Paracoccus pantotrophus: one gene and its partner. The protein of the gene in region 1 binds, or shares a complex with, the protein of each later gene. Links are inferred from orthologs where the notes say so. Each region holds a gene or a part of one and is shown on either strand. Other genes may lie near its edges.

What was found. Proteins that work in one complex are often made in the same cells at the same time.
Region 2: the proteins of ESD82_RS00355 (region 1) and dnaG are in contact, whole or in part, in a crystal structure (PDB 2R6A), measured with the Geobacillus stearothermophilus proteins. The link is inferred for Paracoccus pantotrophus from one-to-one orthologs. Residues at the interface, in WP_033016901.1 of Geobacillus stearothermophilus: Ser13, Glu15, Ala16, Gln18, Glu91, Leu92, Asp94, Ala95, Val96, Pro97, Thr98, Ala99, Ala100, Asn101, Tyr104, Tyr105, Ile108; in WP_049624496.1 of Geobacillus stearothermophilus: Lys456, Leu457, Leu458, Pro459, Ala460, Asn463, Ala464, Leu467, Leu535, Leu536, Ile537, Ala538, Gln544, Glu545, Asp548, Tyr549, His552.

The regions. Positions count from the first base shown.
Region 1 is NZ_CP044423.1:68,427-71,669, reverse strand. What follows is about bases 185-3,086. They hold ESD82_RS00355 (replicative DNA helicase), read left to right. Parts: upstream 185-836; coding sequence 837-2,336; downstream 2,337-3,086. Other genes in these bases: ESD82_RS00345 (multidrug effflux MFS transporter), read left to right, coding at 2,759-3,086; ESD82_RS00350 (DMT family protein), read left to right, coding at 2,333-2,695; ESD82_RS00360 (orotate phosphoribosyltransferase), read left to right, coding at 185-597. Also shown: more of ESD82_RS00360, read left to right, coding at 1-184; more of ESD82_RS00345, read left to right, coding at 3,087-3,243. UniProt on the Escherichia coli protein: The main replicative DNA helicase, it participates in initiation and elongation during chromosome replication. Travels ahead of the DNA replisome, separating dsDNA into templates for DNA synthesis.
Region 2 is NZ_CP044423.1:826,173-829,369, reverse strand. What follows is about bases 1-2,973. They hold dnaG (DNA primase), read right to left. Parts: upstream 2,473-2,973; coding sequence 529-2,472; downstream 1-528. Other genes in these bases: ESD82_RS03990 (TetR/AcrR family transcriptional regulator), read right to left, coding at 2,512-2,973; rpoD (RNA polymerase sigma factor RpoD), read right to left, coding at 1-387. In the rest of the region: more of ESD82_RS03990, read right to left, coding at 2,974-3,096; ESD82_RS03985 (hypothetical protein), read left to right, coding at 3,178-3,197. UniProt on the Escherichia coli protein: RNA polymerase that catalyzes the synthesis of short RNA molecules used as primers for DNA polymerase during DNA replication.

The DNA.
Region 1 (3,243 bases):
CATTTCAACGCCGCCGAGCCCTATACCTATGCCTCGGGGCTGAAGGGGCCGACCTATATCGACTGCCGCAAGCTGATCAGCTTTCCGCGCATCCGCGCGACGCTGATGGATTTCCTGGCGGCGACGGTGCTGCGCGAGGCGGGCTTCGCCGCCTTCGACAACGTCGCCGGCGGCGAGACGGCGGGCATCCCCTTCGCCGCCTGGGTGGCCGAGCGGCTGGAACTGCCGATGACCTATGTGCGCAAGAAGCCCAAGGGCTACGGCCGCAACGCCCGCATCGAGGGCGCCATGACCGAGGGCCAGCGCGTGCTGCTGGTCGAGGATCTGACCACCGACGGCGGCTCGAAGCTGAGCTTCGTCGACGCGATCCGCGAGACCGGCGCCACCTGCGGCCATACGGCGGTCATCTTCTATTACGGCATCTTCCCGGAAACCACGCAGCGCCTGGCCGACCATGGCGTCCGGCTGCACCATCTCTGCACCTGGTGGGACGTGCTGGCCGAGGCCAAGGCGCAGGGCTTCTACGACCAGGCAACGCTCGCCGAGGTCGAAAGCTTCCTGACCGATCCCCGCGCCTGGCAGGCCGCGCATCCCTGATCCGGCGCCAGACGCGCAACCACGGCGCCTCTCGGCACGGCCGCATGGGTATTTGATGAACGAAGAAGACGGGCGCGGCGCTCCATTCTTCTCTGTTGCCCAAATACCCATGCCGCCCTGGCCACCGGCGCGAGGGGCGGCATTCCGTCCACAGCTTATCCACAGCATATCCCGATGGACCGCGGGGCGCATAAGGTGGATAACGGCTCCCAGCCGAGTCGAAGGTCGGAGACCATGGGATGAGCGAGTTGCGCGCCGTCGAAATCAGGAAGCCCGGCGAGATCGCCGAGGCCGCCGCCGCCCAGGCGGTGCCCTTCTCGATCGAGGCCGAGCAGCAATTGCTGGGCGCGCTGCTGACCAATAACGAGGTCTACGACCACGTCTCGCGCATCATCCAGGCCGGGCATTTCTACGACCCGGTCCACCGCCGCATCTACGAGATCTGCGCCGAGCGCATCGCCAGGAACGCCCTGGCGAGCCCGGTCACGATCAAGGCCTTCATGGAGCATGACGCCGGCCTGAAGGAACTGGGCGGCCCGGCCTATCTGGCGCGGCTGGCCGGGGCGGCGATCTCGTCCCATGCCGCGCGCGATTATGCGCAGATGATCCGCGAATTCGCCCTGCGCCGCGAGCTGATCGGGCTGGGGCAGGACATCGCCGCGCGTGCCGCCACCGTCACGGTCAGCGATTCCGCCGAGGAGCAGATCAAGGAGGCCGAGCAGGTTCTCTACAAGCTGGGCGAGCAGGGCGTGGCCGAGCGCGGCTTCCAGAGCTTCCTGGCCGCCGTCACCGGGGCGCTGAACGCCGCCAATGCCGCCTTCAGCCGCGGCGGCGGGCTGTCGGGCATCTCGACCGGGCTGGTCGACCTGGACGGCAAGATGGGCGGGCTGAACCGCTCGGACCTGATCATCCTGGCCGGGCGGCCCTCGATGGGCAAGACCTCGCTGGCCACCAACATCGCCTTCAACGTCGCCAAGGCGCATCGCCTGGGCGAGCTGCCCGACGGCACGCATGGCACGGTGGCGGGCGGCGTCGTCGGCTTCTTCAGCCTCGAGATGTCGGCCGAGCAGCTGGCCGCGCGCATCCTCTCGGAGGCCGCCGAGGTGCCCAGCGAGGCGATCCGCCGCGGCGACATGACCGAGGACGAGTTCCGCCGCTTCGTCAAGGCCGCCCACGACCTGCAGAACTGCCCGCTTTACATCGACGACACGCCCGCCCTGCCGATCAACCAGCTGGCGGCGCGGGCCCGCAAGCTCAAGCGCACCATGGGGCTGGACCTGCTGATCGTGGACTATCTGCAGCTGCTGCGCGCCGCCTCGGCCAAGGACAGCCGCGTGAACGAAGTCAGCGAGATCACCCAGGGCCTCAAGGCCGTCGCCAAGGAGCTGGACATCCCGGTCATCGCGCTCTCGCAGCTGTCGCGCCAGGTCGAGAGCCGCGAGGACAAGCGCCCGCAGCTGTCCGACCTGCGCGAATCCGGCTCGATCGAGCAGGATGCCGACATCGTCATGTTCGTCTTCCGCGAGGAATATTACCGCGAGCGCGAAAAGCCCGCCGACCACGACCTCGACAAGATGGCCACCTGGCAGCAGGTCATGGAATCCTGCCACGGCAAGGCCGAGGTCATCATCGGCAAGCAGCGCCACGGCCCGATCGGCACGGTCGAGCTGTCCTTCGAGGGCCGCTTCACCCGCTTCGGCAACCTGGAAAAGCATCGCAGCTGGGATCGCGCTGAATGAACCTGCCGGTGCCCTTCGTCACCATCGGCCTGCTGATCCTGTCGAACCTGTTCATGACCGTCGCCTGGTACGGGCATCTGAAATTCAAGGCCGCGCCGCTTCTGCTGGTGATCCTGGTCAGCTGGGGCATCGCCTTCTTCGAATATGTGCTGCAGGTGCCGGCGAACCGCAGCGGCTACGGCCATTTCAACGCCGCGCAGCTCAAGACCATCCAGGAGGTGATCAGCCTGTCGGTCTTCGTGCTGTTCTCCTGGGCCTGGCTGGGCGAGCGGCTGACCTGGAACGTGGCGGCGGGCTTTGCCTGCATCTGCCTGGGCGCCTTCCTGATCTTCCACGATTTCGGCAGTTCTGCGCATTGACGCGAAACAGAGCCCTGTAAACAGGCGATTGCCTTTGCCCGCCGACCGGGCAAAGGTGCGGGCATGAGCAGCGCGACCCCCTCCCTTCCCCGCCGGCCAAGCATTCTGACCCTGGTTTCGATCTCGGCCGCCGGGGCGCTTTCCATGAACATCTTCCTGCCCTCGCTGCCGGCCATGGCGCGGGATTTCGGCGTGGAATACGGCTTCATGCAGCTTTCCGTCTCGGCCTTCCTGGGGGTCAGCGCGGTGCTGCAACTGCTTTGCGGCCCGATCAGCGACCGCTATGGCCGCCGGCCGGTGGTGCTGGGCTCGTTTGCGATCTTCCTGCTGGCGACCGTGGGGGCGCTGCTGGCCAGGGATGCCGCCTGGTTCATGGTCTTCCGCCTGATCCAGGCCGTCGCCACCACCGGCTTCGTCATCAGCCGCGCCGTGGTGCGCGACATCGTGCCGGCCGAGCAGGCGGCCAGCATGATCGGCTATGTCACCATGGGCATGTCGCTGGTGCCGATGATCGCGCCGACGCTGGGGGGCGTGCTGGACGAGACCCT
Region 2 (3,197 bases), 760 kb from region 1 along the record:
CGACAGCAATTCGACCGAGCCCATCTCGCGCAGATACATGCGCACCGGGTCGTCGGTGCGGTCCAGCTTTTCCGTCTCGGCGGTGGCGACCGTCAGCTCACGCGAGCCCGAGCCGGTGGTGGTCAGCTCGCCGCCCGTTTCGGCCTCCTCGGCCTCCTCGTCGTTCTCGACCACGCGGATGTCCATTTCGGACAGCATGGACATGACGTCCTCGATCTGGTCGGAACTGACCTGTTCGGGCGGCAGGACGGCATTGAGCTGGTCATAGGTGATGAAGCCGCGTTCGCGCCCTTCGGCGATCATGCGCTTGACCGCGGCCTGCGACATGTCCAGCGAAGGATCGTCATCCTTGGCCTCGGGCTTCTGGTCTTCGTCGTTGGCTGCCATGCTGGCTCCCTTGAAGCGGTGATTCGCGAATCGGCGAATCGGGATCGGCTATCGGCCGGTTCTAGCGCGAATCGCAGGCGATTCAAAGCCTGCGAGCCGGCCTCGGCCGGGGTGATTCGGCGCAGGTGATTCGCGCGCCTTTCAGCGGCGCGGCTTGCGCCAGATCTCGTTCTTCAGCGCCGCATCGAGGATGGCCCGATAGGCGTCGCTGTCCTCGCCCAGGTCCGACAGGTCGGCCAGCGAGGGGTGGTCGGCCTGCTGGCGGGCACGGGCGGATTGCGCCATGCGCCAGGTCAGGCCCTCGTCCGCGAGCCCCTCGATCTCGGCCTCGGCACGGGCGATTTCCTCGCGCGCGGCACGGCGGGCCTCGATCCGGTCCAGGGCATTGGCAAGGATGCCGGCGGCGGCATCGCGGTCATGCGGGCGCAGGATCGCCGGGGCCGCCCTCACATGGGGGTCGGCCATGATGCTTTCAAGGGCGCGCTGCCCGGCCTGGGATTGCGTCCCCGACAAGAGATCGTGGACCAGCGCCGCGCGGTCCGCATCCTGCGGCTCCAGCCGTTCCAGCCGCGATTCGACCGGGGCGATCAGGCCGGGATGGGTGGCGCAGATCGCCAGCACCATGGCCTCGACCAGCGCCTCGGCCTGCTGCCCGTCCATGTCGGGCGAGGAAAGCCGCGAGGCCCGTGTCGGTGCCGTCGGCGCGACCGGCTGGAAGCGGGCGCCGCGCCCCCCTTGCCACTCGCGGCCCTGCCATTCGCGGGCGGGACGCGCGGGCGCGGGGGCATCGGCGCGGCGGCGGTTGCCGAACAGCTCCCATTTCAGGTTGCGCAGCACGGCGTGGTAATGGTCGCGGGTGTCCTTGTCGGGGATCTTGGCCACCGCCTCGGCAAGGGCCTTGTCCAGCGCCGCGCGGCGCTCGGGGCTGTCGAAGACCCGCCCCTCGGTCTCGCGCCGCCACAGCAGGTCGACCAGCGGCCGCGCCTCGTCCAGCACGGCGCCCATCGCCCCTGCCCCGCGGGCGCGGATCAGGTCGTCCGGGTCCAGCCCCTGCGGCAGGAAGGCAAAGCGCAGCGCCTGCCCCGGCCCGGTCATCGGCAGCGCCAGGTCGATCAGCCGCATCGCCGCGCGCAGGCCCGCCTCGTCGCCATCGAGCGCGATCACCGGCTCGGGCGAGATGCGCCACATCAGCCGCAGCTGGTCCTCGGTGATCGCGGTGCCCAGCGGCGCCACGGCGCCCTCGAAACCCGCCCGGACCAGGGCGATCACGTCCATGTAGCCCTCGGCCACCACCAGCGGCCTGCCCTTGGCCACCGCCGCCCGCGCCGGGCCGATATTGTAGAGGTTGCGGCCCTTGTCGAAGAGCGGCGTCTCGGGGCTGTTGAGGTATTTCGCCCGCGCGTTCGGGTCCATCGCCCGGCCGCCGAAGGCGATGCAGCGCCCGCGCCCGTCGCGGATCGGAAAGGTGATGCGGCCACGGAAGCGGTCGAAGGGCGCACCGCCCTCGTCGGGCTTGGCCGCCAGCCCGGCCTCGACGATCAGAGCCTCGGCGATGCCCTTGGCACGCAAGGCGTTGAACAGGCCCTGCCGCTGGTCGGGGGCGAAACCGATGCCAAAGGCTTCGCAGGCGGCCTCGTCCAGCCCGCGCCGGGCCAGATAGGCCCGCGCCGCCTCGGCCGGGCCCATGCCCAGCTGCATGCGGAACCAGCGCACCGCCTGCTCCATCACCTCGACCAGTTCGGTGCGGCGGTCGGCGCGCTGCACCTGACGCGGGTCGCGCTCGGGCATCGGCAGGCCGGCCTCGGCGGCCAGCAGCTCGACCGCCTCGATGAAGCCCAGCCCCTCGGCCTCGCGCAGGAAGGTCAGCGCGTCGCCCTTGGCGTGGCAGCCGAAGCAGTAATAGAAGCCTTTCTGGTCGTCGACATGGAAGGAGGCGGTCTTTTCGCCGTGAAAGGGACAGGGCGCCCACCAGTCGCCCTTGGCCTGATTCGAGCGGCGCAGATCCCAGACCACCTTGCGCCCGATGACGCGTGACAAAGGCACGCGGGCGCGGATCTCGTCAAGGAATTGCGGCGGAAGGCTCATGCCGCCTTATATCGGATCACGCCGGCCGGTTGCAAAGGGTCATGCACCGACCGCGCCGCGCACCAGTTCGCGATAGACCGCGACCACCCGCTCCTGGTCCAGCCGCCCGCCCTCGCGGTACCAGTTGGTGACGCCGGTCAGCATGGCGATCAGCGCCATGGTGGCCAGCCGGGTATCGGGCACGGCCATGGTGCCCTCGGCCTCGCCGGCGATCAGGATCGCCTCCAGCGCATCCTCGTAGCGACGGCGCAGGGCCGCGATTTCGGCACGGTTTTCCGGCGTCAGGTTGCGCAGCTCCATATAGGACAGGAACACCGCCTCGGGGCGCTCCAGGCTGGTCTGGATGTGAAAGCGCAGGAACGCCTCCAGCCGGTCGAGCGCCGGCCGGGCCGGATCGTCGCGCCAGGCGGCCAGCAACTCCTCCATATGCACCCGCAGCAGGTCGGCCAGGAGCGCCTGCTTGTCGGCGGTATAGCTGTAAAGCGTGCCGACCTGCACGCCGACCTCGGCCGCGATCTGGCGCATCGAGACGGCGGCATAGCCGTGGCGCGCAAACAGCCTGCGCGCGGCGTCGCGGACCAGCGGTCCGGTGATCTCTGCCCTTGAGCCCTGGGTTCTTGCCATGTCGTCTTCTAGGCGGCGAGCCGCGGCAAGGTAAAGAGCGCATCTTGCCCCCGCCGCCCCGCCGGGCCTATGGTCCGGCGCATGAAGACATGGGGGAACGG